Regions from separate parts of the Paenibacillus guangzhouensis genome, predicted to be linked through region 1. Evidence: predicted binding sites of a transcription regulator. Region 1 holds the regulator's gene; the other holds the start of a gene.
The links. The regulator NrdR, encoded in region 1, represses ribonucleotide reductase genes. The targets are predictions, from matches to a motif close to AACACNATATATNGTGTT.

Region 1 (15,679 bases):
GACGGGAGGAAGCGACATGCACAATATGATTCAATACGCTGCGCAAGTTAAGCCATCGGATCGCCAATTGGCGGTACAGGAGATGGAATTTTATGCGTTCGTTCATTTTACGGTGAATACGTATACAGATAAAGAATGGGGAATGGGGAACGAGGAGCCATCGATTTTTAATCCGGAACAATTTGATGCGAATCAATGGGTGGAAGCGTGTAAGGCAGCGGGGATGAGGGGGTTGATCCTCACGTGTAAGCATCACGACGGGTTTTGCTTATGGCCAAGTGCATACACGGAACATTCTGTCAAAAATAGCCCATGGAAAGACGGCAAAGGCGACATCGTACAAGAAGTAGCCGAAGCCTGCCGTCAAGGCGGCATTCGATTTGGCATTTATTTATCACCGTGGGATCGGCATGAGCCAACCTATGGGGATTCGCCTTCATATAACGCCTATTTCACCAATCAATTGCGGGAACTGCTGACGAATTACGGGGAGATCTTCTGCGTCTGGTTCGATGGCGCCTGCGGCGAAGGACCTAACGGAAAACGGCAAGTCTACGATTGGGAAAGCTATTATGCACTAATCCGAGAACTCCAGCCCAATGCGTCCATTTCGGTGTGTGGTCCGGATATTCGGTGGTGCGGTAATGAGGCTGGTCACTGCCGAACATCGGAGTGGAGCGTCGTACCTGCATCCCTTCGCGATAATGAGCGAATCCAAGAGAAGTCACAGCACGTGGATGACGCTTCCTTTGCACGAAGATATAGTTCAGAAGACGCTGATTTAGGCAGCAGAGAGGTCATTGCGCATGAACGAGAGCTAGTATGGTATCCTGCTGAAGTGAACACATCGATCAGGCCAGGATGGTTCTATCATGCTTCGGAAGATGATAAGGTTAGATCGTTGGAAGAATTGCTGCATATCTACTATGGGTCTGTCGGCGGCAATGCGACGTTTCTGCTGAATATTCCACCAGACCGCCGAGGGCTGTTCCACGAGAATGATGTGGCGCGCTTGACGGAATTAGGGAATGCGATTCGTCACACGTTCAGTAATAATCTGGCAGCGAATGCTAGGATTCAAGCCTCTGCATCTATGGAAGGACATGCCGCTGGTCATATGATAGACGGCAATCCGAGCACATTCTGGTGTTCGCTAGAAGGCATGGAACAAGCGACGATCGATGTTGATCTACAGCGCGAGACGACTTTCGATCATGTCGTTCTTCAGGAACATATTCGTTCGGGACAGCGAATCGAGCGCTTCACTCTTGCGTATATGGACGGAGAAACCTGGAAACCACTATTCGATGGTACGGTGGTCGGATATAAGCGTATTTGCCGGTTCGATGCCGTGATATCCCGGTACATTCGGCTATCGATAACCGGATCGAGATGGTGCCCGACCATCTCCAATTTTGAAGTCTATTCGAGTTAATAATCTTGCATATTCGACTATAACCAGTTCAGAAAACACATCAGCATGCGACCGTTGTCATCCAAATGACGGTTGTATGCTTTTTTGTTATGGGAATGAATGCTTATTCGCATCTAATCCAGAAAGGTATAAAGAACTATAATTTTATACGATTTCATGATTCATTTTCATAAAATTTACAATTTCTTTTACAATTCCTTCACCGAATATTAATATCTGGCGAACAATTCCTGCGAAGTCTTTTAACAATCCCATGTGAAAATAACATCAGAAGTTCAAATCCGCTACATAATCCGAAAAGAATGGGTGAAAAGAAATCCATGAAAAAGAACATGTTGGGTAAGGTCATTGCATCTGCACTCGTCACTGCTGTTGTGACAACATCCGCTGCAAGCGCAGCACCAGTTCAGAAGAATACAGCGCAAGGAACAGCCAATGTCGAAGCGCGTAACGTGCTAGCGAATCCGGTTGTGAACGCAACATTATCCGTGGACGGCATGAAGTCGGTCGTAAAATCGATCAAATCCGGCGCTCAAGTGCTGTACTCCGCAGCTGATCTAGCCAATGCACTTGGTGCAAGCTACATCGTAAGCGGAAACGGAGCAACATTGTTGAATGAATTCCATACGGCTGAGATTTCCTCGAGCACAACGTTCTTAGCGAATGGCAAAGAAGAGCAGTTCGCGACGGCTCCACAGACGATTCAAGGTGTCTTGTATGTTGAAATGCCTGCGATCGTGGAAGCACTTGGTGGAGAAATCGAAGGCGCAGAAGTGAAGAGCGTGAAAGTTCTTGAAGGGATTTTCTCCGCACCTCGTCTCGCCAACAATGCTGTGATCGTGAATAAAGATGATGCAGATACGACTGAAATCTATCAATTACGTGCGGCGAACAACAGGAACGAGATTCTATCCAAAGTTGATGAAGCTGCAGCATTGGTTGTATCGCCAGACGGAAAATACGGCGTGTACGCTGACGCAGGGGCACAACTCGTTCTCGTGAATCTACATACAGGCACATCCCGCGTATGGAGCAGCGACAACTCTGTGAAGGTAGACTTGGTCTGGTCGGCAGACAGCAAAAAAGTATACTTCGCTCAAGGCGATAAGCAAGAAAAAATCGGTGTGATCGAGTTGGAGAGCTCCTCGGTGAAATCAATCCTATCTGATAAAGTGGAGAACAAAGCTGAGCCTCATGTATCGGCAGACGGAACGAAATTGGTATACACGGTGAACGTAACAGGCGTTGCGGACAGCGATAAAGACAGCACGGAAGAGTCGCTCAAAATCGACTACTCCAAAGCAGGCTCCCAGTTGTTCGTATTCGATCTGACGAAGAAAGATGCGAAGCCGGTTCAATTGACGAAGGCGCTTGATAACAAATTGTTCGCGAACGTCTTGAACGATGGCCGCGTTGTCTATATCAGTGCTGACCCAGAAGGCAAAGTAGAAAATGATGTGCTGAAAGCTATCTCTGCTGATGGCAAAAACTTAACAGACTTAATCGCGGATAAGAACGTGATCTGGAATGCGGTTACGACGCAGGATGCGTTAGTCGTAGCTACAGAAGATGCTGCTGGCGTGACGATCGCTCAAGTATCGGCGCAAGGCGAGCGTAAGGAGCTATTCAAGATCAAAGCAGAAGTAACGGAAATCACTGTATCGGCTGACGGTTCCACCATCGCATTGATCGCAGACGGCAAAGTGGTTCTTGTACAGAACGGTCAATCCACAACATTAACGAAATAATCCAAACCTGAATCTCGAGAGGAGAATTTACACATGAACGTGTTCAAAAAATTCACGGTGCTTACATTAGCTACCATGTTCGTTATTACATCGGCATTCGCAGGATCCGCAGCAGCGGCAGGCGACACATTGAAAGGCAAAATTACAATTAACGGTTCCACAGCCCTTCTTCCACTTACGCTGCAAGCGGCAAAAGAATTCCAGAAGCTTCATCCGAAGGTTTCCTTCGCAGCATCCGGTAAAGGTTCCGTAACAGGACCTCAAGCGGTTAAAAAAGGCATCGCGGATATCGGCGCTTGTGACTGGGATGCAAGCACAGATGTTCCAGGGTTCAAAGCTTTTGAAGGCCAAGTGGCGAACAAAGTAGCGGTTATTCCGTTCGCAACGGTTGTTAACAAAAACGTTGGTGTAGATAACCTGACAACGGATCAATTGAAAGGAATCTTCTCCGGCAAAATCACGAACTGGAAAGACGTTGGCGGTGCAGATGAGGATATCGTCGTCATCACACGTGCATTCGGTTCCGGTACTCGCGTTAACTATCAAGCCAAAGCGCTTGGCGGCGGCGATATCGTGAAGAAGAGCAAGAACTATAAAGAAGTTGGATCCAGCGGTGATATGAAGACAGCTGTAGCAACAACGCCGAACTCGATCGGTTACATCGACTTGGTGTATGTGAGCGGCGATATCAAAGCTGTGAAATACAATGGTGTTGAAGCAACGGCTGACAATGTAATCAACGGCAAATATAAAATTTGGTCCTATGGCTACTACATGACAAAAGGTCAACCAACTGGCGAAGTAAAAGCATTCATCGAGTACATCCAGAACAAAAAGTTCCAAACAACAACGGCAAAGAAAATGAAATTCATTCCACTATCTGCAATGAAATAATTCCATGAATTCATGAACAACCTAGCGGCCAGCCTGAGAGGAATCGGGCTGGTTGCTTTATGGGAGGAACCTTATGCAAACGCCTATTTCTGAACAGGCATCACAGACATCGATTCTCGGCAGTGTTACGACGAAGTCGAAGTTCAATCGAGCAGCTCGCGTACGATTTACGAATAAGCTGTTTCAGAGCTATTTTCTCTTCAGTATCCTTGCCCTCTGTCTTGTCCTGGCACTCGTCATTGTCTTTATTGCCAAAACAGGCTTCTTAACCTTTGAGACGGTATCCTTCAAGGAGTTCTTCCTCTCGTTCGACTGGACGCCGGAAGAAGAGCACTATGGGGCAGCTGCCTTTATCGTGAATACGATTACGTTGACAGGACTGACGCTGATTATTTCGGTGCCGATCTCGATCGCGATTGCGATCTTCAATGCTGAGATTGCGCCAGCATGGTTCCGCAGCTTTATTCGTCCGGTACTTGATCTGCTTGTAGGGATTCCTTCCATTGTATACGGGTACTTGGGTCTTACGGTGCTCATTCCGCTTCTGCGCGAGTGGACGGGGGAAGATCTAGCGGACGGTATGCTCGCTGCGGCGCTTGTCCTTTCGCTTATGATCTTACCGACGATCAGTCGGATCAGTGACGATGCGATTACGGCGGTGCCGAAGAAATATCGCGAAGCGGCTTATGCGCTTGGTTCGACAAGATTGCAAGTGATCCTCAAAGTGGTCGTTCCTGCGGCAAGCCGAGGCATTATGACGGCGGTGATCCTAGGGATGACACGTGCCATTGGGGAGACGATGGCTGTCGTGATGGTGATCGGGAATACGGCGCAGATTGCGAAGACGCTGTTCACACCGGCTTCGGTATTGACGAGTAACATCGTGATGCAGATCTCGAATGTCGAGTTCGAGTCGACGTGGAACTATGCGCTTCATATGATGGCGTTCCTCCTTCTAGCGATATCTATGATTCTTATTCTCGTGATTCGATTCCTACGGGCCAAAGGCGGTGCACAAGCATGAGTGGATTCACAGCGACAAAACGAAATATGCGTGCGCGCTTCATGGATCGGATGGCGACAGGGGGCTTCTGGGCTATTGGCTTGTTGATCATTCTTCTGATCTTCTGGTTGCTCTATACGATTATGCATAAAGGATTGCCGGAGATCACACCGAAGTTCTTGGTTGATTTGCCGGATGAGATTGAAGCGGGCGGCGGGATCGGCCCGATGTTGTTCAACTCGTTCTATGTGCTTATTCTGTCGTTAATCATTTCGATTCCGATCGGGGTCGGCGCAGGAATATATATGGCGGAATATGCGCCAGCGAACAAATTTACGGAAGGTCTGCGGATTTGTGTAGAAGCACTATCCTCTGTTCCTTCGATTGTATTCGGGATGCTGGGACTCGCGATCTTCGCAGAGTATTTCGGTATTGGCCTCACAATTCTTGGCGGTTCGATCAGCTTAGCTTTCTTGAACTTGCCGATGCTGACTCGCGTGACAGAAGAAGCGATTCGTGCGGTACCGAATGAACTTCGGAACGCATCTTATGCATTAGGTACGACGCGATTCCAATGTATCCGTACGGTCGTATTGCCTGTGGCTTTGAATGCGATCGTGACAGGGGTATGTCTGGTGGCGGGCCGCGCATTCGGTGAATCGGCGGTTATCATTCTAACGGCGGGACTAAGCACGTCGGGCGAAATGTGGGATTTCAGTCTATTCGCGCCAGGCGAGACGCTTGCGGTTCATCTCTGGTACGTACAGTCTGAAGCGATCGTCGAAGATGCGCGTCAAATTGCAGACAAGTCCGCGGCGGTGCTTGTATTCGTCGTTTTGCTGATCAATATGGTCTTCCGTATTCCACTGTGGTTCAACAATCGCAAATTAAAGCGCTAAGACAGCATGTCGGCGCGCTATATATCGCTTAATGAGAGCTTCTTGACGAGTCCGATGGGGACAACGTGCGGGGAAGCTTTCTTTGCATTTTTAACTACCACTTCCTTATGGTAAAATGGAGGGAAGAATAGGCGTATGTGTCTTTTGACGTTGAAAAAAGCTGCTTTAAGCGTGCTGAGCGCGAAATAACTGCCAAAAGGCAGTTAAATTGCTGACTTTGGCTTGCGGAGTGCGAAAATAACTGCAAAAAAGCAGTTAATTAGCTGGTTCTAGCGTGCAGAGTGCGAAATAACTGCCAAAAAGCAGTTAAATAGCTGACTCTGGCCCGTGGAGTGCGAAATTAACTGTCAAAAGGCAGTTAATTAGCTGACTCTGGCTCGTGCAGCGCGAAATAACTGCCAAAAAGCAGTTAACCATACACTCCACCGGACAGCATATTCACATAATCACATAATCCGTCGCATGTAAGCGGAGCGGCTGAAATCGTACTGGAGAAGCGATAGCGTTCGCCTTTGTCATCGGAAGAACGATTCAGACGCGGAGCGAGCCTCGAGCGCACAGCATTATTTTCAACGTACAAATTCATTTAACGCTTAAATTAGGGGTGTACAATGGACAAACTGATTGTGATTGATGGAAACAGTATCGCGAATCGCGCCTTCTATGCGATGCCGCCATTAACCAATTCCAGCGGATTACATACAAACGCGGTATACGGCTTCACGACGATGCTGCTGCGGTTAATTGAAGAAGAGAAACCAACCCACCTGATGGTGGCGTTCGACGCCGGCAAAGTGACCTTTCGTCATGCCGGGTACGAGGACTATAAAGGCGGACGTGCGAAGACACCTTCGGAGCTGTCTGAGCAATTCCCATTGCTCCGCGAGCTGCTAACGGCGTGCGGCATTACCCATTTCGAGCTGAGCGGCTATGAGGCCGACGATATTATCGGGACCTTGACGCGCCTCGCGGACGAGCAGCAGAAGCAAGTCATCGTCATCTCTGGAGACAAAGACATGCTGCAGCTCGCATCAGATCACGTGACAATCGCCGTTACACGTAAAGGCGTAACCGAGATTGAAGCGTATGACCCTGCGGAAATCAAAGAGAAATACGGCTTAACGCCGAATCAGATCATTGATCTGAAAGGGCTCATGGGTGACGCATCGGACAACATTCCAGGCATTCCAGGTGTTGGCGAGAAGACGGCACTCAAGCTTCTCCATCAGTATGGCACGGTGGAGAATGTCATTGCCAGCTCAGGTGAGCTCAAAGGCAAGATCAAGGAAAACGTCGAGACGCATGCTGACTCGGCTCGGATGAGCAAGGAGCTGGCGACGATTTTCCGCGAGGTTCCGCTTACCCAGACGTGGGAGGATTTGAAGTTTAACGGTATTCCAGCTGCGCAGGCTCTTCCTTTCTTCCGCAAAATGGAGTTCAAATCATTAATCGAACGCATTGCTGCCTTAGACGAGTCCGGCGAAGCGTTAGAGGGCATGGAATCCGTGGCAGCTGCACCGCTCCAACTTGTCATCGTGGATTCGGACACGCTCCCACAGCTCATCGCCGACCTATTCAACGTGGAAGTGTTCCATACCGAGTCAATCGGCGAGAACCCGCACCAATCGGATGTGATCGGTGTCGTTTTCCGGACAGCGGATACGAGCTATTATGTACCTTACGCACAATTGAAAGCAGAAGAGTCGGCACCGCTTCGTGCTTGGATCTCTGATGGGGCAATTCCGAAGCGTGGATATGATCTGCACAAGACGGATCTTGCGCTGCATTGGCAAGGAGTTGCTTTTGAAGGCGCGGCGTTTGATGTTCAGCTCGCAGCATACATTCTCGATCCGACGGATTCGAATCAGACGGTGGATTATTTGGCGTCCAAGTATGAACTGCCGTCGGTCAAGCGTGATGAAGATGTCTACGGCAAAGGCGCAAAGTTCAAATTGCCTGATCTTGCAACACTCGCTGAGCATTTGGGCCGTAAAGCGATGGCGGTTCAACAGATAATGGTGAAACAACAAGAAGCGCTCGAGAAGAACGAGATGCACATGCTGTACTACGATCTGGAGCTTCCGTTATCTAAAGTGCTCGCCGATATGGAGAAGCAGGGCATTTCCGTGAACGTGGAAGATTTGCGGGATCTTGGGGTGGAATTTGAGACGATCATTAATCAACTTGCTGCGGACATCTACCGCCTTGCGGGAATGGAGTTCAACATCAACTCGACGAAGCAGCTGGGTGATATTCTGTTCGACAAATTAGGCTTGCCGGTCATGAAGAAGACGAAGACAGGCTACTCCACAGACGCTGAAGTGCTGGAGAAGCTGGAGCCTTATCATGACATCGTGAAGCAAATCTTGCATTATCGCCAGATTGCGAAGCTGCAATCCACGTACGTGGAAGGACTGCTCAAAGAGGTGCGCAGCGAGACAGGGAAAGTGCATACGTACTATCGTCAGACAATCGCTGCGACAGGGCGTCTGAGCAGCCAGTTCCCGAACCTGCAGAATATCCCGATTCGCCTAGCGGAAGGACGCAAAATCCGCAAAGTATTCGTGCCGTCTGAATCAGGCTGGTCAATTCTCGCAGCGGACTACTCCCAGATTGAGCTGCGGGTACTCGCGCATATCTCACAAGACGAGAAATTAATCGAAGCGTTCGTGAACAATATGGACATTCATACGAAAACAGCAATGGACGTCTTCGGCGTACCTGCCGAAGCGGTGGATGCGAATATGCGTCGTCAAGCGAAGGCGGTCAACTTCGGTATCGTCTACGGTATTAGCGACTACGGCTTGTCGCAGAACTTGCACATTACCCGCCGTGATGCAGCGCAGTTCATTGAGCAGTATTTTGCTGTGTTCCAAGGGGTGCGCAAATATATGGACGATATCGTGAAGCAAGCACGTCAGGACGGTTATGTCACGACGCTCTTGGAACGCAGACGGTATTTACCGGAGATTACGGCATCGAATTTCAACCTTCGTTCTTTTGCAGAACGAACAGCGATGAACACGCCAATCCAAGGAACGGCAGCCGATATTATTAAACTAGCCATGGTGCAGATGGCAAAACGCCTTGAGGATGAGAACCTCAAGAGCCGCATGCTGCTTCAGGTACACGATGAATTGGTGTTCGAGGTACCAGAGGATGAGCTTGAGATCATGAAAAAGCTTGTACCGGAAGTGATGGCAGGCGCGCTTAAGCTGGATGTGCCACTGCAAGCGGACGTTAGCTTCGGTGCGAACTGGTATGAAGCAAAATAATCCATAAGAAATGGGTCTCACAATTCGGTATAATGGAGGATGAGGTGAAGTCATATGCCGGAATTGCCGGAAGTCGAGACTGTAAGAAGAACATTAAATCAATTAATCGTAGGGAAGCAAATCGAGCGGGTCACCGTGTCGCTCCCTCGCATCATACAACGTCCAGACGATGTGCTGCAGTTCGCGCATCTTCTGGAAGGGCACACGTTCCAGCAGGTCGAGCGTAGAGGGAAGTTCCTCCGCATGGTATTAGACGGGCTTGTGCTCGTATCTCATTTAAGAATGGAAGGACGGTACGGACTGTATCGTTCGGACGAGCCTGTGGAGAAGCATACGCATGTCATTTTCCATTTTACGGATCAGACAGAGCTGCGGTACAAGGATGTCAGACAATTCGGCACGATGCATCTGTTCGACCCGGGCCAGGAATTCGAGATGGCGCCATTGAACAAGCTCGGTCTAGAACCGCTCGATGAGCAGTTTACATTCGAGAAGTTCCGTGCCGTGATCGGCAAACGCGCGACGCATATTAAGCCAACCTTGCTGAATCAAGCATATGTCGTCGGGATTGGGAATATCTATGTCGATGAGGCACTTTTCCGTGCCGGCATCCATCCCGAGCAGAAGGCTAATTCGTTATCAAGTGAACAGCTTGAGCGCATCTATCATGCCGTGATCGAAACATTGCAAGAAGCAGTTGATGCGGGTGGTTCATCCATCAAATCGTATGTTAATGGACAAGGCGAGATGGGGATGTTCCAGCAATATTTGAAGATCTATGGCCGTAAAGACGAGCCTTGCGTCACCTGCGGCACGGCAGTCGTGAAGACGATTGTTGGGGGTCGCGGTACGCATTATTGTCCGCGCTGCCAACCGGATTCCTTCGCAAATTAATAGGCACTTATTCCTCTTCCCGCCCATATGATGTGGAAGACATTGCGGCACAATTGCACCTTCAATTCGGTGACTTATCGAGCTGCAGGCGGGAGGGTATGGGATGCTTGTGCATTTGTTGTCATTGGTATTGCTCGCATGCGCGTTGAGCCTGGATGGGTTCGGTGTAGGGGTGACCTACGGCTTGCGGAAAATACGAATTCCAATCTTATCGATCGTCATTATCTCCGCTTGTTCAGGCATTATTATTTATACCTCAATGCTCATCGGGGTATGGATTGCGAACTATGTATCGCCTGAAATTAGTAAATGGGTCGGTGCCCTCATTCTGATGGGCATTGGTGGTTGGGCGTTGATTCAACTTATCGGTTCCAAAAATCGTGATGATGATGAGGAGCAACAGGTTCATCACGAGTCTGAAGACCGCGAAGCTGTGCAAGATGTGGCTGTGAAGAAGACCGTGTTCACGTTCGAAATTCGTGCATTTGGTCTTGTGATTCAAATTCTGAGAACCCCATCGGCGGCAGATGTCGACCGTTCGGGTGTGATCTCAGCATCCGAAGCTGCATTGCTCGGTGTTGCATTGTCGCTGGATGCTTTTGGCGCAGGGCTCGGAGCTGCACTGCTCGGGTTTTCGCCACTATGGACTTGTATTTCCATTACGTTCGCGAGCGGAAGTTTCCTTTATTTAGGGACGCGGGTAGGACTTATGTTCGCGGGGCTGCAATGGTTGCGCAAATTGTCCTTTATTCCAGGTGTGGTGCTCATTATTATGGGAATTCTTCGATTTTTCTAGAAGCACTTTTACACATCAAATGAATTGTACTATATTCTGAGGTGACAAATATGAATATTGGGTTAACCGGAGGAATTGCGACGGGCAAGAGTACTGTCTCGTCGCTCCTTGTTGCTCGGGGTGCCTTACTTATAGATGCAGATCAAATTGCGCGCGAGATCATGGAGCCATCTTCTCCGATTTTGGCGCAGGTGGCTGCGCATTTTGGACAAGATATTTTACAGGCAGATGGAACGCTTCATCGCAAACGGCTTGGTGAGATTATTTTCTCGAATCCGGCAGAGCGTCAGGTGCTCGAGAGCATTACACATCCTGCGATTCGGACAACCATTCGTGAGCGGATGAATCAGTATGAACAGGAACATCCGGAGAAGCTGGTCGTGGCAGACATCCCCCTCTTATATGAAGCGGGAGCTGCATACGAAGGTTTTTTCGATGAGATTATGGTCGTCTATGTACCGCGGGAGTTACAGATTGAGCGTCTGATGAAGCGGGATGAGATTATGGAAGAGCAAGCAGTGAAAAGGCTGAACGCGCAACTAGATATTGAACTCAAAAAGGAAAAAGCCGACATTGTCATCGATAACCGCTATGGACTCGAGCAGACGATAGAACAAATCGATCAATTCTTGCGCAGAAAGGGGATCGGATGAAGCTATTACGAAAAAAGAGGGTATTGCTCGTTCTATTTATTGCACTGGTAACCGTGTTGTTCTTCAACTCAAGCTGGATGGGGAGATGGATTTATCCTATTCATTATAAAGATGTCATTGTGAAGCACGCCAAGAAGTTCGAAGTGGATCCACTGCTCATCGCTGCGATTATTCGGGTGGAGAGTAATTATAAGTTAAGCAGCGAATCGCGGAAGGGTGCGCTCGGACTCATGCAGGTGATGCCGAATACGGCAAGTTGGGTTATTGAGAAAGGCAAATTCGACACCGTGACGATGGATGAAGTCAAACATGAGGCCGAACCAAATATTCAGATTGGTGCATGGTATATTAAGTCGCTATTAACCAAATTCGATAATAATACATACGTCGCGTTAGCCGCATACAACGCAGGGCCAAGTGTAGTTGCGAAGTGGCTGCAGAATGATACATGGGACGGTAAATTCGAGAACGTCAAGAAGATCCCTTACGGGGAAACGAAAAACTATGTACAGCGTGTCGTTTATTATTATAATAAATATAAGGATCTTTATCAGAATGAATTGTCATAGTGCGTGTTCAAAAAGTCGGCATTTCAGCACCGAGAAGGTTGCGGGAACTTGAAGAAGGAGGAACGGAGTTTAGGCAAAACCTAAATGAGTACCGGACTTCGAAGGTGAGTGCAAGATTCGATGTCGAATATACATCATCTTGAATGACCTCGTGATCAAATGATGATTTGTTGAACAACCTCTAATACAAGAAAAGCGTGGGACAAGCTGTATGCACAGCCTGACCAACGCTTCTCTCTAAAAGGTTTAATTATCTGTGTTGACCGGCAAGTTGTTGCTCGGCGATCGTTACAAGGCGTTTGGTGATGTAACCACCAATAGAACCTGTGTCACGTGTTACCATGTTGCCATAGTAACCATCTTGTGGAATAGCGATGCCTAACTCTTGAGCAACTTCATATTTCATTTGGTCAAGAGCAGCAGTTGCTTGAGGAACGACAAGTGTGTTGCTCGAACGGTTTTGGCTCATCTCTGTATTCACCTCCTTGCGGTTGGTAATTGTATTATGTGCTTAACGATGATTGTTATTCAGGCAACGAATGGAAAATTAAAGTAATTGATTTGAGACGGAGGAAATTTATTTATGAAATGTCCGCATTGCGATTATTCGGGGACAAAGGTGCTGGATTCACGGCCTGCTAACGAGAATAGATCCATCAGACGGCGCCGGGAATGCGAGCGCTGCAGTCGGCGGTTCACAACTTTTGAAATGATCGAAGAGACGCCACTCATTGTCATCAAAAAAGAAGGTAACCGTGAAGAATTCAGTCGTGACAAAGTATTGCGCGGCCTCATTCGCGCATGCGAAAAAAGACCTGTGCCAATGGAGCGTCTGGAGATGATCGTCTCCGAAGTCGAGAAGGCATTGCGGAACACAGCCAATCCTGAGGTGGAGAGCCGTGAAATCGGTGAATTGCTAATGGAGCAGCTCTATCCGGTGGACGAGGTGGCGTATGTACGTTTTGCTTCGGTGTACCGTCAATTCAAGGACATCAACATGTTCATGAAAGAGCTGACTGGACTGTTATCGAAGCATACGATGGATGAATAGTGAAGCTATGGATAGCGTACCTGCATGAACATGAGAGATGGTATGGATAGTCAGGAGTTGCTACTCGTTAAGAGTGGACAAGGTTAGTCTTGTGCGAAGAACAAATCTGCATGCCTAAAGACCTGTACCAATTTCTGTATTGACAATGTTTTTTGCTCTATGCTATGCTGTTCCTGCAAACGGGGCCTTAGCTCAGCTGGGAGAGCGCATCGCTGGCAGCGATGAGGTCAGGGGTTCGATCCCCCTAGGCTCCACCATAAACGAAATTTAACCACGTCACTGTACGTGGTTTTTTGTTTATGGTGGGAAGCCCCAATGGGGGGGAGAACCAGGTTCGTCCGCGCGCAGGTAGCGTAGCGAAAATGATAATGGGGTCCCCGCAAAGTAATCGGAATAAGCTCCAAAGAGAATCGTCACTTTGTGGGGTAAGAAAACGGCGTTTCAATCTACCGCTAAGGTTGTCCTCGTCGAATAGGCTTCGTCAGCAAGTTCAATCAGAGATTGAAACATCCCCCTTGGCCCCACCATACATAAACTTCAAACACGCCAATCCGGCGTGTTTTTTGATTTGGCAATGTTGGCGAAAGAGCGAAGCCCATCATGTTCGAGCATCATTTCCGATCACATCCAGGGTTTGACATACATATTATAGTACTGTATGGTAGTAATATGACAAACAAAAGATCAAGCATTTCAAACAAAGATATCGTCCTGCAGACCGCATCGACCTTATTTCTAACAAAAGGGTTTCAAGTGACAAGCATGGACGAAATTGTTGCCCTCAGCAAAGTTTCAAAAACCAACATTTATTACCACTATAAAAGTAAGGAGGAGCTTTTGTTAGCAATTGTCGACCAATTGATCTTGCGGTATGAAGAACGAATATCCCGTACCTTGACGCAAGACATGTCCATTCCTGCAAAAATGGAGCGATTATTTCGAATCCTCACGGAGGATAATGAACAAATCGATTATGTTGGTGGATGTCCGTTCCTGACACTTTATACGCAGACTTCCCATTCCTCTTCGGAAGCGAGAGCTAAAATAAAAGCATTCTTCGATAAACAACTACAAGTTGTTGAGAAGCTGCTGGAAGAAGGCATAGAAAAGAAAGAATTGAGCCGAAATCTGCCCGTCCATGAGACAGCGGCATTGATTGTCACCTCCATCGAAGGAGCTCTATTCCTAACCAAGGCCACCAACAATCCAATGCTAGCTCAGAATCTTATTCAAGCTTTTGCTTCGATGCTTAAGTGATTAGTTACTTAAGTCATTTTTTTTGCACCGACTAGCACTATTCAGTACTATTAAATGAATCGAAAGGCAGATGATTCAATTGAAAATATTCCTGACTGGCGGGACGGGTTATATCGGTAGCCATATTCTTGCCGAGTTAATATCCAAACATCACGACATTATTGTACTCGTGCGAAGTCTTGATCGCTTTCGACATACCCTCGGGCGGTTACATTTGCTTGAGGCGCAAAACGTTACTGCAGTAATAGGAGATTTGTCAAAACCGAAATTAGGGCTATCCGCGAACGATTACAAACGAATACAAAATTCCGATATCATCGTTCATGCGGGCGGTCCCATGAATATTGAGTTAAGCCAGACTGAGGCAGAGCAAGCATTTCTTAATCCTGCCATCGAATTGGCCGAACTTTCCGAAAAAATCCATATGAAGAAAGGATTGAAGCAATTCATTCATGTTGTTGGCTATATGAGTCCATATAACGAGCAAAATGCTATTCACAATCTGGATGCCGTTCTTGAGAAAGCTCCCCCGTATGAGAAGATGAAATTTCAAGCGGACTCCTATATACGAAAAGCACTAAAACCGTTAGGCATTCCGCTGTCCACGGTTAATCCCAGTACCGTCATCGGCCATTCTTACTCGGGAATTACGGAGCAGATTGGCGGTCTTAGTATACTGGTAGATGCTGTGAGAAGGAATCTTATGCCACTCGTTCCAGGAGGCAAGGACTACTGGCTGCCGATGGTACATATTGATCATGTCGCATCATTCATTGTTAACTTAGTGCAAACAAAGGAGCTTGCGAGTAATACGTATTTTTTATTGGATCCCAAGCAGGATAGTCCGTCGATCCGTTCATTGATCAGGCAAATTGCGATAGAGATGCGAGCGGCGCCGCCTTTCGGCACCATTCCGCTTGCTTTGTTGAATTCTTTATTAAGACTTGGCATCGGCAAGCGATTGGGAATTCCCAAAGAATCGATGAATTTTCTCGTGAAATCGGAATTCCCGGTTACCTCGAAGTTTGAACTTGAGCGCAAGAACGGAGTACGGACATCCGTTGTTCCGACCACGATTCCCTACGTAATCGCCGATCTTGATTTCCGGTTAAGCCACCCCTCATCCGAGCACCACGAAGGGTTCGTGCAACGCAGAAGATCCAAACTGATTTCGTTGGAAAAAGAGAATCACGGTACACCGGTTA
Region 2 (15,679 bases), 370 kb from region 1:
ATACAGCGTATGGAATCAGAGCAAGCGAACTTATCGTTTCTTTAATACAATCATGACAAGCCAGACCAGGCTGAATAATCCGAATAGCGGATATAATACGGACAATAGTGAGCTAAATCCGAATTGACTGATGAGATACGAGATAATCATGAGCAGCAGCGTGATGACGGGTGTCGAGAGGCGCATACGCTGCTGGATTTGCAGTGTAACACCATAGACATCGGCGACGAACGTGGTGAAGATCTCAGAGAATATTAATAATAGGTAGACCATTTGAGCGAATAGACCAAGTTGGTAAGCGATATTGCCCATCGGTATTTCAAATTGTGTAATGCCTGGCATATAAGCTGAGAGGGCAAAGTGACCCGATAAGAGCATAAACCCAATACCAATTCCACCTAGGATGCCGCCTGCGCGAATCACTCCGCGAGAGGGCATTTGTGCCCCAAGTGGGACGAGCACGGCTTGCGCCATGGCAAGATTAAAGGCAGAATAGAGAAAAGGGGCAGCCCAGGTGGCTGTCCAGCTCTTGTCCACAATGAGCGTAATCCAACGGTTCGCCGACGGGGAATCGAGCGTATTTAGAACAATTAAGAACGTGAACACGAGCATTAACGGTACTACAATCGAATTTAGGGTCAGAATGGCGCTCATCCCTTTGCGCAGGAGCAGGAATGTAGCGAAGAGTGTAAGGAGCAGCCCGGTCTGATAATGGATATTAAAATGTTCCACGAACAGTGAGCCTGCTCCAGCGAGCATAATGCTGTTCACACAGATCAATACGATCATTAAGAATAAGCTTATGACTTGCCCAGCCGTCTGTCCGAACAAATGCTTATTCAGATCTTCATAGGAATTTGCCTGAATTTCGTGAGCAATTAGCATAATTTTCGTGCCAAGCCATACAAATAGCACTGTCGCAATAAGTATGGTCCAGGGAGCGAATTTTCCGTATTGCGTGAAGAATTGCAAAATCTCTTGACCCGTTGCAAATCCAGCGCCGACAATGGTTCCGATGTACGTAAAAGCAATTTGTAATACTTTGATGATATTTCTCAAGCAGCTTCCGCCTCCAATGACGCAGTTTGTCCCTCTCTACAAGCCTATGATGAGCTTCGATGGGACATGACTCGAAAAGATGAAGGGGATGGGGAATGGAAGGGGTTTTCTCATGCAAGGAGCATTACATTTTCTAAGTGACTATGGATATATAGCTTTGTATCTACTACTGGCGGCAGGGATCGTTGGTGTTCCGGTGCCGGACGAGACCCTGATGCTTGCGGTGGGCGGCTTGTCCGTTCACGGACATTTTTCATATAGCATGATTCTGCTTGTGAGTTTTCTAGGCAGTATGACGGGGATGTTAATTAGCTATACCGTCGGCAGGAAAGTCGGGAGCAGTCTTTTGCAGCGCTATGGGAAGTGGGTTCATTTGCCTCCAGAACGTCTTGCCAAAGCTGAGCGTTGGTTCCACAAATATGGCGGTCTAAGCATTATCTTCGGTTACTTTATTCCAGGCATTCGACATGTGACGTGCTATTTTGCAGGCGTTACGCGCGTACCGTTCATGAGGTATTTATGTTTTGCGGGGAGCGGGGCCATCATTTGGTGTTTCGTCTTCGTTACCCTTGGCCGTTTTGTTGGATCCAATTGGCCTGTGATTCACCGTTTTGTGCGGCATCATTTAGTTCACAGTATCTCGATTGTTGCAATACTTGTTCTTGTCATTGCATTAATAATCGTTAGACGAAAAAAAGCTGCGTAGATCTTAATCTACTCAGCTTTTGTTACCTGGAACAACTTTATTGATTGTAAGAGATGTGTCATTGGATCAACATCGAGTTTGAGCAGAGCGTCTTTGGCATTATAACTAATGACGTAGTCGGTTTCGCGATCGGGTTTGCCGAGTGCTTTGATGACTTGATCAGCATGCTGGTTTATACGAATCCCGCGAATTCCCGTTGCGACCTCTTTTTGATACACTTCAATGAATTCAACCATGTTCGAAACATTGAATCCGACGGAAAATCCATTGTATTCATAGACTTCAATCGGTTCATCGACATCGTCCATTGTATATTGATCGCTTGGTTTGCCAAGTTTGTTCGTAACTTTTGACTTAGACTCGGATAGCGCAATGCCGACTAGCTTGGGATTCTGCGGATCGAAGGCAGGCTCCTCCTGCTTCTTCGCTGCTTTATTCGAATCCTTGCTATCTTTCGAATCCTTCGAATCTTTGGAAGATGAGATTTCTAGCTTCTTCTTGCTTGGTTGATCGATCGCATCATTCGGATCACCGGATTCTTGATTCGGATCTGTTGATCCTGCGGCTGCTTGGTTTGCTGCAGGTTGTGTTTTGGTTGATGTCTGACCCGTCGGCAGTGAGGCGGAATCCATCATGTTGCTGCAAGAAGGCAGAATGGCAAGACTTATAATCAATCCAACATACATCCATTTTATCGGTATTTTCATTTGGGTATGCTCCTAAGTGAAAATTTATGTATCTGTCCTACTTCATTAGACGAAATCTCGTTCTAAAAGTTACGGATGATAGGGTAATTTTTTTACTTGAATGAAATTCAAACGTATGTTAACTTAACTTACATAATCCGCATTCGGAGGTATAACGTATGGAATCGTTGAAACAGCGAATTTTAGAAGAAGGTATTGTCTTATCCGATCAGGTATTGAAACTCGATGCGATGCTCAATCACCAAATCGATCCGCAGCTAACCACGGTTATGGGGAAGGAGCTTGCTGCAAGGTTTCGGGATCAACAGGTAACAAAGATTATGACGGTGGAATCATCAGGCATTCCGATCGCCTTCGTCGTTGCTGCTGAGCTCGGTGTTCCGCTCGTATTCGCTCGTCGGAAGAAAACGCTCGTCGGGGATACAGAGACGTACAGCGAACGTGTTCCTTCTTTTACCAAGGGCATTGTAACGGATATTATGGTATCGCGTCAATTCCTTCATGCGGATGATCATATTCTGTTCATTGACGATATCATTGCGAACGGCGATGCTGCTCGTGGGCTAATCAAAATTGTTGAGCGTGCAGGTGCTACCCTCGTAGGCATGGGCGTCGTGGTCGAGAAATGCTTCCAGCATGGCGCATCATCGATTCGTGAACAAGGCGTAAGGCTCGAAGCTCTCGTGAAAATAAATTCTCTCGAGAACGGGCAGATTCATTTTCAAGAGTAAATTCATTAATCCTGGGCGAAAGAGTCTCTTTCATCCCTGTTGATTTTGACTTATAATAAGGAATATGGGAAGGGAGGCGACCAACTATGGGGAACGAACAGGTTTCTGAAGCATTTTTCATGAAGAAGTTAACTGACGCGAAAGTCCATTTTGAACGTGCCTTGGATTGTAAGCATACCGAATTTGACGATCTTTATCCCTATATGATTGAACACCCTCAATTTTTCTGGTACAAACGTTATGTTGCTTGGTCGGAATTGCTCACCATTGTGAAATTATGCGATGAGCTCGGATATGAATGGAACAACCAATTCACACCGCATCAAGTGTCATACGTCAGAAATCGGGTGATGTCGTCGAAGGTATTAGATTACTGGTTTGAGACGAATGATTTGAAGAAGCATGTAGAACAATAATGATCCTATACCTACAGGGACGGAACAGCTTGCTGTTCGGTCTCTTTTTTCTTATGATGATGGGATTTTATATCAAAGGAGAATACACATGGAAGCACTAACAGATGAACAACTGAATCAATACCGGCTCGATGGTACGAAGGTTCGTGTCGTCCGCGATGCGCTCGAGATCAATGATGTGATTGGGATTGTTGTTGCTTGGGATGACGCAACCGTGATGATCAGACGGCCGAATAAACGTATTGTGAAGCTCGACCGCAACTACTCGATTACACCCTTTACAATCGAGCGGATCAATCCATTTGAATAAATGAAACCGCTGGATTTGGACAACGTAATATACTCTAACCCTGCGTGTGAGCAGGCATTGAAAGGGAGTGTATGAATGAATTGTCCAGTATGTCATGATACGCGAATGCGTGAAGTGGAGAAGGATGGGATCTTAATTGACATCTGTCCTACCTGCAAAGGAGTATGGCTTGATCGGGGAGAGCTTGAGAAGCTGCTAAGCGGCGTTCGAGAAATCAGACCAGCTTTCAATCAGTGGTATGATGAGCACGACGATCATGATCGAAGAGACTATGATGACAGACATCGACACGATTCGCACAACCAGCATAAGCAGCACAACCAGCACAACCCATATAACCAACACAATCAACCACATTATAATCATAAGCATAAGAAGAAAAAATCGGTTCTGGACGTATTCGGGGACCTGTTTGATTAAAAAATGACGCCGTCTCTTCATGGGGCGGCGTTCGTTCATTCTTGTAGTGGGGACATCCGCTCTCTAACGAATCGTGGAGAGCTTATTCCGGCGAAAATGGCGCATGTACGCAGCTAACGAATCGATATAACGTTATTTGGGCTATTTGCCCTGCCAATAGGCGCATTTCGGCGAAATAACGATCTCACGATTCGTTAGAACTTAAATCCAAGCGATTTCGGCCGAATAGCACACCTCGATTCGTTAGCGAGGACGCCCGCTCTCTAACGAATCGAAGAGAGCTTATTCCGGCGAAAATGGCGCATGTACGGGGCTAACGAATCGAATAACGTTATTTGGGCTATTTGCCCTGCTAATAGACGCATTTCGGCGAAATAACGATCTCACGATTCGTTAAGAATCCAAATCCAAGCGATTTCGGCCGAATAAGCACACCTCGATTCGTTAGCGAGGACGCCCGCTTTCTAACGAATCGTGGAGAGCTTATTCCGGCGAAAATGGCGCATGTACGGGGCTAAACGAATCGACATAACGTTATTTGGGCTATTTGCCCTGCTAATAGACGCATTTCGGTTAAGTAACGATCTTACGATTCGTTAGAACTCAAAACCAAGCCATTTCGGCCGAATAAGCACACCTCGATTCGTTAGCGAGGACGCGCCCGCTCTCTAACGAATCGAAGAGAGCTTATTCCGGCGAAAATGGCGCATGTACGGGGCTAACGAATCGACATAACGCTAGCGCCTTATTGGGGAAAATTATTGACGTGGTTGTTCGAACGTGATAATATAAATCTTACCGAATTCAACGTAATTCGCATATGCGGTCATGGCGGAATTGGCAGACGCGCACGGTTCAGGTCCGTGTGGTAGCAATATCGTGGAGGTTCGAGTCCTCTTGACCGCACCATCTTATACAATCAACGGGTCCTTAAATTACGAATAAGTAATTTAGGGGCCTTTTTTTTGCGTGTCTCTTGGTAATCCGTTAGATCAAAAGCCAAGTCTTGGAGATGCTTGTTTGGGTTGTATACTTTGGACGCTTCCATCAAAAAATGAAGATATTCAACATTGAAATTGGAGGGAGCTTCATGATATGTAGAGGATATAAATCCAGGCTGTTTTCCTGTCTCATGGCGATTGCATTAGGCGTGATGTATAGTGTTCCCCAGGCCGCCACAGCAGCAGGAAACCCGGATATCGTAGGACAAGCGCTGCAGCAGAAGAAGATCGCTCTCGTCATTGACGATTTCGGTAACAACATGAAGGGAACCGAGCAAATGCTCAAGCTGCCGATTAAATTCACCGTCGCGGTCATGCCATTCTTACCGACAACCAAAAAAGATGCCGAGATGGCGCATCAATTAGGCCATGATGTCATCGTGCATATGCCGATGGAGCCGAAGTCTGGGAAGGCCAGCTGGCTAGGTCCCGGAGCAATCTTGACATCGATGTCCGATCAAGAAATCCGTAAACGCGTGGAGGCAGCGATACAAGAAGTCCCCCATGCCATCGGAATGAATAATCATATGGGCTCCAAAGTAACGGGGGATGAGCGCGTGATGCGCGTCGTGCTCCAAGTCTGCAAAGAACGCGGGTTGTTCTTCCTCGACAGCCATACCAATTATCATACCGTTGCTCCGCGAATTGCCAGAGAACTGGGGGTTCCGATCGCAGAGAACCAGATGTTCCTGGATGACAGCATCACGGCGAAGCATATCTCAGGTCAGGTTCGTAAAGTTGAGGCGTTCATGCAGAATCATGACCAATGCATCGTCATTGGCCATGTTGGTACTGGAGGCTTAACGACAGCGTCCATCCTTGCTGGTTCGCTGCCGAAGATGAAATCGATGTTCCAGTTCGTTAGAGTGGCGGAATTCGCTACGGCTCACAAGAGCGATAAGTAATATTGCAATGCGCCAGCAATGGTATTGGCAATGGCGGTCTGTTCCTTCGGATCGCATAACATGCGGCGGTCCTCGCTGTTGCTAATAAACCCGGTCTCGATAATAACAGCAGGCTGATTGACGCGACGCAGTAAATAGAAAGGTTTGCCGCTTTGCATTTCCATATGGGTGCCGTAATGTTTGTTCAGCGCATTTTGAATAATGTTCGCGAGCATAATACTGCGGCCTTCTTCTTTATAGAGGACAACAGGCCCGCGGCGGTTGCGATTTTTATTCCAATTGACGTGCAGGCTGACGAGCATTTCGGTCGGAATTTCTTCTGTCAATTGACGACGCTGGGCAAGATCCCTGCGGTGTCTAGATTTATTGTTCAGCCAATGATTATCTTCACTTAGCGCATAATCGCCCGTACGATTCAGGACGGCGTGAATGCCGTTCTTCTGCAGCAGCAGATAGAGGCGGGTACCGATCTCTAGGTTGATATTCTTCTCTAGAATATTCTCGTGGCTTGTACCGCCATCGATGCCGCCATGTCCTACATCAATAACAATAACAGGATGGGTGAAAATTTCGTTCATTGGTGCGGGTTCCGCAGCAGCAGATGAAGCCCAGGTATGACAGCTGAAAATGACAAGAACACTGGCAAGAAGAAAGCGATGTAATGGTCTCGTTATAGGCATATGAAATGAAATCCTCCTTGAAAAAGCTTCCTGCATAGGATGCGCAAAATGAAAGAAATGATGCGCTAAGTTTATTTTTTGTACCAATGGAGCATGCTATGAGTATGGAATTCAGCAAGGAGGGGTAGCAATGGCTAAAAAAGGTGAAGAGCTCGTCAAATATATTACCGAACAAGTTGTTGTCTATATGGAGACGCCAAAAGATGTTCGTAAGCAGCATCGTCAAACACGGGAGCCGTGGGTATTGAAATGGTTCGGCTATCTCCCGTACAGCATTCTTAAATGGGTACAAGGAACATTTAAAGTAAGCCATGTACATGAAGAAGCACCTCCTTCATCCAAAAGTTGAAGGCTGGTGCTTTTTTTTGAATGATAAGAAATGTTAACGTCCATTTGAAGGAAAGCGGGGTTTGTTTATACTTGCATGTTATATAATGGACAGACAGGGAGGAGGGGTTTCGTGAAAATAAAGCGAAAAATCGCAGACTTGTCCGATTGGAACCGGAAGCTGCGGGTAACCTATCGTCAAATACTTGTGAAGGAAGACGATTATCAGGGGTATGTCACACGCGTCCAATTTGATGATGTAGAAGAACCGATTTGGTATCAACCGGATACGGAGATTGAGCGCTATAGGCTCGTGGATGATCAATATGTATGGCTGCAATATTTTCCGAACCATGCGAATTACGCAGTAACGACGGTTATTGATCCGAATGGTGTGCTCGTCCATCATTATGTGGATATCCATGCAGGCAATGGCGTGTCGTCTGAGGGTGTGCCTTATTTTGATGATCTCTTCTTAGACCTTGTCATCTTACCCTCGGGTGTTCATATCGTCTTGGATGCAGAGGAGCTGGAGGAAGCACTAGAGCGGGCTGTCATCACGTCAGAGCAGTATGAGTTAGCTTGGCGGACGCTCCATACTTTGCAGCAGGGGATTGAAACCAGTGGTACGGCGTGGTACGACCGTTGGAGAAGGGATGCTGCGCAGCTGTCCGGTATGATGTCTGCCAGATAGAACAAAAATGAGCCCCATTCGAGGGACTCATCCTACGATCATTTATAGAATTTTCCGTAAGCAGCTAGGGATTGGAATGGGATCCATCGTGCTCCTTCGTCATGAACCATAATATACGTAACGTTCCCCCAAGTCTGATAGCCCGAGACGGCTAGCGGAATTAAATAGGTGTCTTGGTACCAATTCGATACATAGGTAATTCTGGCCTTCTGATCGAGCTTTGAAGAAAGATTTGCTGCGTTTTTAATTTCGAGGGGAGCATGGGTTAGCCAATTGATGCGTTCGAATGGATCGAAGGAGGCGATAGGCTGTGCATTTTTGTTAGGTTGAATGACTTCTTGCATACCAGCTTCCATGGGTGATCCTTGGCTTAATGTATTCTTTTGCTTGTCCCACTCTTGGTCCGTGATGAGGAGCTGCTCCCCGGTCTTGGCATTGTAATAGGTCGCTGGTTGATCCTGCGGTTCGACACGCCAGACGGCTAACATCGGGTGTAGATAATAACGCTGGATGTGCAGACGTTCGGTGGTCAAAAGTTGATTTCGTTTGATCGATGAAGGAATGATACCATGCTGCACCAGAGAGAGGTACAGCGTATTTGTACTGAAGAGCGGACTTGGACCGACGCCATATTCGGACAATGTCAATTGCTGCGACTCCGTCGCACTGACGATAAGATACCCGAGCTCCTTATTCTGCTTCGTTAACTGCACGAGCCAACTGTGCAGGCCGGGACCGAGGGGAGAGATGGTATATTCCGCCCCTTTCCAGACGGTGAACGGCGCATGCTTAGATAAATCTTGAATCCAGCCTTCTACATGCGAAGCGAGCATTTGTTGGTCGATGGCTGGTATCGAATCGGCATCAGCGGATGATGTCACTTCGGAAGCGGACGCGGCGATGACTGGCGATACGGGTGTTAAAATTATGCTAATGAGCAGTGTAACGGTTGCACAAGTTGACAAGAGTATGCGAATAAATCGCGATGGTTGCATGAGCGCATCACCTTCTTGCTATCATATTATGATCTTATGTTCCTTATTGTAGCGGACAAGCCTGGAAAAGGTTGTTAAAACGTGTCGGCAGTGCTGCCGTTGTCTCCGTTCTATTTTTGCGAGGTTTTAGCGAGAATCGTCTGTTATTGGTTCGCGAAGGACCGCAGATGAAAGAATCCGCAATTCATGACGGAAATTCGGATCTTCGGTTCATATTGCCATGTCAGTTCTTGCTTGCGATTAGCGTATTGTTCTTCTACAGATTTCCTTACTTCTTCGTCTTCTGTCTTCAGCAATCCCTCATAGTAGCTGTCAATCCGCGCAATTTCGTCATCGAATCGAATTCTGGCCTCGATCGCCCAAGCGTCATCGTACGTTTTAATCTTCTTCTCAATGAAGCTCTCAAGCTGATTCCGTGCTTTCGTTAAGGTTAGAGCGCTGCGCAGGACGTGAACATTGGCCGGAAGTCGCGGGGTCATTTTACGTATTAACATGTCGTCGCAGAAATGCTCACGTATCTCACCTGTCACCATCGAGATCCCAAGCGAATGAATTTCTTCACGCTTCATATCACAAGCGAATTCGACCTTCATATTCACCCCAAGCCATTGCTCATAGGGGGTCGAGAAGTTGGAGGATTTCTGCTCTGCTGTCGGCAATTCGAACAGATTGACATAAGAGCCGCCCGCCTTCGCAGCTTGGAAGAATTGATCCAATCTCCGACTGCCGTACGTGACTTCTTCCTTCAGCAATCGATGGGCGATATAGCCGGGTCCTGGCGGGGGATCTGGCGGCAGCGGGGGCATCTTGTCCTTATCGAAAATAAAACAAAACTTCATCGTCTCCGGCTCTGTCCCTGTACGATCGACGAACCCCCAGTAATATGGGCGATTCGTAAGCTCACGGTCTGCCTGCGGCGATAACTTCACGATGACGTGTCCCGGCGACTTCTCGATCAAATGGCAGTTCGTCGCATCCAAATAGCGAAGAACATATTGCTGGACTTGCTTCGCGCTCATCACCATTTAATTTGCTTCCTCCTGTGGTACTTCTTGAATGTACGGCTCATTGTCCGCAACTGTTTTGGCGATGTCGTGGAATGATTTGCCGATCGATTCCATATTCGCCCGTATATCCTCATCCGATTTTGACTCCAACATCATTTTATAGAGCCTTTTCTCGAGCGAATCCTGCTTCTCCATCCGTTCAAGGATGACATCCAGCTGACCGATGACGAGCTCGAACAAATTGATTTTTTCATGGAGCAGGTTCAGGATATGCTCTTCGATCGTTCCGGTGGTGGAGAGATTATAGATTTTGACATCATTTGTCTGCCCGAGCCGGTGGACGCGGCCAATTCGCTGCTCGACGCGCATCGGATTCCAAGGCAGATCGAAATTGATCATGTGGTGACAGAATTGCAGGTTAATGCCTTCGCCGCCAGCTTCTGTCGCAATCATCACTTGCGCGCGGTTACGGAACAAATCCATCATCCAATCCTTTTTGCCCCGATTCATACCGCCTCGATAGGGAACAGCCACCATATTCTTGCTGCGGAAGAAATTCAGAAGGTAATCCTGCGTCTGTCGGTATTCGGTGAAGATGATCACTTTATCGTTCATTTCTTCAATCAATTCGAGCGCTTTCTCAGCTTTGGTATTGGCTTTGATCTGCCGGATCATATTCACAAGCTCCCAGATCTTCGCATGGACAGGAGAGTCTTCCGGCATTTTTTTCGATAGATTGATGAGGGTCAAGAACACGGCATCTCGACTGCTGCATACTTCACGCTGCAGCGTAACGAGGGAGAGCATGCTGCTCATATCGCCGTTAAGCTCGTTATAGCGATCCTTGACGAAGGCCGTTACGCCGTTATACAGTGCCATTTCTTCATCGGACAGCGTTAACGGAACATTCTTGACGAATCGTCTGGTGAATCCGATATTTCCATCGCTTCGCCGATTGCGTATCATCACTTTGGACAATTCGCTCTGCAGTTGGTCCTCATTCTTCGGCAGCCGCTTATCCACGATGAAGTTCGCGGCAAAATCACTGACACCGCCGAGCTGTCCTGGTTTCAATAACGTAATGAGATTATAGAGCTCGCTGAGGTCATTCTGAATCGGTGTCGCTGTCAGCAGAAGACAATATTTTTTGCGCAATTGGGTAATGAATTGATAGTTGGTTGTTTTCTTGTTTTTCAATTTGTGGGCTTCATCAATGATGAGCATGTCGTATTCATTCTGCAGGAGCAGGTCCTTATGTGGATCGCGCTTGGCGGTATCCATCGACGCGACGACGACGTCATAGTGCCATGTGTACTCTTTTTTCTGTGCAACGGCAGCGATGCCGAATTTCTGATTCAGCTCGCGAACCCACTGAAGGACGAGAGAAGCAGGTACGAGAATGAGCACTTTGCGTGCAAGGCCGCGAACAAGATATTCTTTGAGAATGAGCCCGGCCTCAATGGTCTTGCCAAGACCTACCTCATCCGCAAGGATGGCTCTGCCGCGCATTTCATGAAGGACCTTCGTCGCTGTCTCGATTTGGTGAGGGAGCGGACTCAGATTGTTCAATTGGGTGAGGCACTGCAACTCGTCGAAGCTGGAGACCACCTGAGATTGTTCCGCTTCATAATGAAGACTGAATAACGTAAAGTCGTCCCAAGGACCGTTCTTCGCTGTGCGTTCTTCTAATTCTGAGAACCAGGCACGATCGAACTCCATCTCAACAGGCGATGGTTTGGCCCTTGACGTATTGACAGAATTTATAGACATGATGAGATTAGCTCCTTCGTGATGATGTGCAAAAAATTATAGAAATTCATGAACTGTTCTGGTTAGTATGGACGAAAATGGGCGGCTTCATAACTGGGTTACAATATTCTCCAAATGGAAGGATTAAGAATTGCAAGTCTAGAAATAGAGCGTGCGATAGAGAAAAAAGAAGCTTGAAGGGACATGCTGCGGATTCTTGGCAGGAATTCCACATCACACCATTAGAAAGTACAATATGTGGTATAGTATAATGATTAACGCACACAATATATTGTAAACTTTACATACAATAAATATGCGTTTTTGTGCGGAATCATAGGTTTATGGATTGTTAATATGCTAGAGGAGGTTATTTTTGTTGAGTACGACGCATAAGCAGCGGTTGGAAGGATTAAGTGAGAAAATATTTTTGGATCGTTACGCGTGGAAAAATGCAGATACGAACGAGACGAAGGTCGGAGATGTCGTCCTCGTATTAACCAAAGATGATCCGAAATTTCCAGCTAAAGAGGTTGGGGAAGTGATCAAGCGGGAAGGCCGTTCCGTGACTGTGAGAACTCGCAGCGGTGAAGTGGTCGAATCGACAGTTGAGAAGCTGACTCTAACCGTTGAGAAGACGCCTGAGGAAATGTGGGATCGTCTTGCAGCGGCAATGGCATCGGTGGAGAAAACTCCAGCATTACAAAAACAATGGACGGAAAACTTCAGATATATATTAGATGATTGGAAATTGGTGCCGGGCGGACGGATTGCAGCCGGTGCAGGCGCAAGTGAAGAATTAACGTTGTTCAACTGCTACGTGATTCCTTCGCCAAAAGATAGCCGCGGCGGCATTATGGCGACATTGTCCGAGATGACAGAGATTATGGCACGCGGCGGCGGTGTTGGCATTAACTTATCCTCGCTGCGTCCGCGTCGCGCGATAGTTCGCGGCGTAAATGGTTCGTCGAGCGGTGCGGTATCGTGGGGCGGATTGTTCAGCTACACGACAGGCTTGATCGAGCAAGGCGGAAGTCGTCGTGGTGCGCTCATGCTGATGATTAATGATTGGCATCCGGACCTTATGGACTTCATTACCGTCAAGCAGACAATGGGGCAAGTGACGAATGCAAACCTGTCGGTATGCGTGAGCAATGGCTTCATGGAAGCGGTGAAGAAGGATCTGACTTGGGATCTGGTCTTCCCGGATACTTCGGATCCGGAATACAATGAGATCTGGGACGGCGACATGGATAAGTGGAAGAAGCTAGGCAAGAACGTCATCCACTACAATACGGTTCGTGCTCGCGACGTATGGCATACGATCATGGAATCGGCTTGGAAATCGGCTGAGCCAGGCGTCGTATTCATGGAATACTACAACCAAATGTCGAACAGCTGGTATTTCAACCCGATCATTTGTACGAATCCGTGCGGTGAGCAAGGTCTTCCAGGCTGGGGTGTATGTAACTTGTCCGCGATGAACCTCTCGAAGTTCTATGATGAGGCGAACCATGACGTCGATTGGGCTGAGCTCGGCCGCGTAACACGTTACTCTGTACGGTTCCTAGACAACGTCATTGATAAGACCCCTTATCATTTCGAAGAAAATAAAGAAAATCAGCAGAAAGAACGCCGCGTGGGTCTCGGAACGATGGGACTTGCAGAGCTCATGATTAAGCTGCAGATTCGTTATGGAAGTCCAGAATCGTTAGAATTCTTAGATAAACTATACGGCTTTATCGCCAAAGAATCCTACCTCGCATCGGCAGAGATTGCCGGCGAGAAAGGTTCTTTCAAAGCGTTCGACCTTGAACCGTTCATGCAGAGCGGATTCATGAAAAATATCGTCGATGTCTATCCTGAAGTGGGTGCAGCGATTGCCGAGAAAGGTATGCGTAACGTAACGGTCATCACGCAAGCTCCGACAGGAAGTACGGGGACCATGGTTGGTACATCGACAGGGATCGAACCTTACTTTGCGTTTAAATTCTACCGCCAGAGCCGTCTTGGCTTCGACGAGCAGTTCGTACCGATCGCGCAGGATTGGATCGATGCTCATCCAGGCGAGACCTTGCCGGATTACTTCGTAACGGCGATGGACTTGTCTGCGGAGGATCATATCCGTTCGCAAGCAGCGATTCAGCGCTGGGTGGATAGCTCCATCTCGAAGACAGCGAACTGTCCTTCAGACTTCACGATTGAAGATACGAAACGTCTCTATGAGCTGGCCTTTGATCTTGGCTGCAAAGGGGTAACGATCTATCGCGACGGCAGTCGTGATGTACAGGTGCTGCAGACGGAGAAGAAGGAAGAGAAGAAAGAAGCAGCAACGCAAGAAGAAGCAGCTGCGACCAAGGAAGAGAAGGGTGCGATTGCGACACTCGACAAATCGCTTGCAGTGAATGTGGATGCGGGCACCAAGCAAGTCTTTGATAAACAATACAAGAGCCGCCCGCAAGTATTGCGTGGGGCGACGTACAAGATTAATACGCCATTCGGTATGGCTTACATTACCATTAACGACAATGAAGGGATTCCGAGCGAAATCTTCTTGAACGTGGGTAAAGCGGGCTCCGACGTCTTCGCGATGGCGGAAGCATTAGGCCGCGTATGTTCCTTGTTCCTGCGGTACGGGGATCATGGTCAGAAGGAAGCTCTTCTCATCAAACATCTGAAGGGTATTGGCGGATCCGGTGCGATCGGCTTCGGTGTTAATCGCGTAGAATCGATCGCCGATGCGGTAGCCAAAGCGCTCGAAGCGCATATTGAGAGTAATGAGCTCGCAGCTTCTTCGGAACATATTGCGCCAATCGCGGCGACAATTGCGGTCGAAGAGCCGGAAGCGGCAGCGCAAGCTGACCATGCTCATGATGCGAGTGCTTACACGTCGCGTGACCTCTGTACATCATGCGGTTCGGCATCTCTGATTAATGTCGAGGGCTGCAAGACATGCACGAATTGCGGATATAGTCGCTGCGGGTAACTTTATATGAAGACAAGAGTGGAGTGCTTAATATAATAAAGTGCTTCACTCTTTTTTTTATATGAGGTGAAAGTAATCATACAACCCTTATTAATCCGTTTAAAGCCTTATGAAAAAGCATCAACCACTCAAATTTATGCCCAGCTGCGTGGGGAACGCCGACGAGAACTCTACCGCCGGTTCTTTTAGGATTTTTATATTATAAAAAGATAAAATGTACCTATGTAAACTGTTACTTAACTAAAAGGTAGGATAGCTTAATCATTTCACGGATACTGTTATCCAGACAGTAGATTAAATGGCGAATATAAATTAGTTCTGGTCGATGAAAACTGGAAAGTATATAAATTAAAGCGATCCAAAGACAGATTTGAAATAAGAGATACAATAGAAATTTGGTTGCAGGAACTAAATAATAATCAAACTGATAATGGATTTTAGTCCCGACGTTTTCAATTTATAGGAACACGATAGCTCAAAAATCACCATTAAGGCTGCCGGCAAAAGACCGGCAGCTTTTGTTTAGGCTAACGGGCAGGATGATATAATGGGGTGAATGGGGGGATTCTTCCATCATCTCTACTAAATCACTAACCGTAGCAAGATAACCTCCGATTCGTACCGCTTCCACTTAAAATCTAATTACGTTTCAATGCCCCATTCCCATGACTTCATTCCAATCAGTTTATCATGAATTAGAGCTTTGCACGATTGAACGGAGTATTGTAATCGCCGAGCAATTGAATATTAATTGTCTAATTAGAATTTATTTCTCTATCATAGAGAACGTTCACCCTGTACTTCGAAGGCGTAATACCGTACTTTTTCTTGAAAGCTGCCGTAAAATAGGAAGCATTCGTGTAGCCCACCTTGGCAGATATATCGACGATTTCCTGACTGTAGTCCTGAAGAAGCAGTTCCCGGGCTTTTTCGAGCCGGAGGCTGGCAACGTAGTCCGGAAAGGTCGTACGGGTACACTCTTTAAA

Region 2: a site for NrdR is predicted at 11,989-12,006, ahead of GCU39_RS15415 (adenosylcobalamin-dependent ribonucleoside-diphosphate reductase). Genes of this name have one in related genera too.

The regions. Positions count from the first base shown of each region.
Region 1 covers NZ_CP045293.1:3,796,024-3,811,702, reverse strand. Annotated here, with positions in the region: gene GCU39_RS17050 (alpha-L-fucosidase) at 17-1,435, shown strand; gene GCU39_RS17045 (TolB family protein) at 1,756-3,183, shown strand; gene GCU39_RS17040 (phosphate ABC transporter substrate-binding protein) at 3,217-4,077, shown strand; gene pstC (phosphate ABC transporter permease subunit PstC) at 4,151-5,101, shown strand; gene pstA (phosphate ABC transporter permease PstA) at 5,098-5,979, shown strand; gene polA (DNA polymerase I) at 6,591-9,254, shown strand; gene mutM (DNA-formamidopyrimidine glycosylase) at 9,309-10,148, shown strand; gene ytaF (sporulation membrane protein YtaF) at 10,252-10,944, shown strand; gene coaE (dephospho-CoA kinase) at 10,995-11,597, shown strand; gene GCU39_RS17005 (lytic transglycosylase domain-containing protein) at 11,594-12,166, shown strand; gene GCU39_RS17000 (alpha/beta-type small acid-soluble spore protein) at 12,417-12,635, opposite strand; gene nrdR (transcriptional regulator NrdR) at 12,750-13,217, shown strand; tRNA gene GCU39_RS16990 (tRNA-Ala) at 13,399-13,474, shown strand; partial or broken gene GCU39_RS32395 (hypothetical protein) at 13,818-14,006, shown strand; gene GCU39_RS16985 (TetR family transcriptional regulator C-terminal domain-containing protein) at 14,055-14,474, shown strand; gene GCU39_RS16980 (alpha/beta fold hydrolase) at 14,545-15,679, shown strand, end outside.
Region 2 covers NZ_CP045293.1:3,427,972-3,443,650, reverse strand. Annotated here, with positions in the region: gene GCU39_RS15495 (AAA family ATPase) at 1-45, shown strand, start outside; gene GCU39_RS15490 (YkvI family membrane protein) at 31-1,059, opposite strand; gene GCU39_RS15485 (DedA family protein) at 1,172-1,765, shown strand; gene GCU39_RS15480 (hypothetical protein) at 1,774-2,472, opposite strand; gene GCU39_RS15475 (xanthine phosphoribosyltransferase) at 2,631-3,203, shown strand; gene GCU39_RS15470 (hypothetical protein) at 3,290-3,619, shown strand; gene GCU39_RS15465 (hypothetical protein) at 3,708-3,929, shown strand; gene GCU39_RS15460 (TFIIB-type zinc ribbon-containing protein) at 4,005-4,349, shown strand; tRNA gene GCU39_RS15455 (tRNA-Leu) at 5,172-5,258, shown strand; gene GCU39_RS15450 (divergent polysaccharide deacetylase family protein) at 5,440-6,255, shown strand; gene GCU39_RS15445 (N-acetylmuramoyl-L-alanine amidase family protein) at 6,237-6,935, opposite strand; gene GCU39_RS15440 (YqzE family protein) at 7,066-7,284, shown strand; gene GCU39_RS15435 (ribonuclease FAU-1 family protein) at 7,396-7,956, shown strand; gene GCU39_RS15430 (hypothetical protein) at 7,995-8,951, opposite strand; gene GCU39_RS15425 (YqhG family protein) at 9,095-9,970, opposite strand; gene GCU39_RS15420 (DEAD/DEAH box helicase) at 9,977-11,728, opposite strand; gene GCU39_RS15415 (adenosylcobalamin-dependent ribonucleoside-diphosphate reductase) at 12,087-14,693, shown strand; gene GCU39_RS15410 (helix-turn-helix domain-containing protein) at 15,449-15,679, opposite strand, start outside.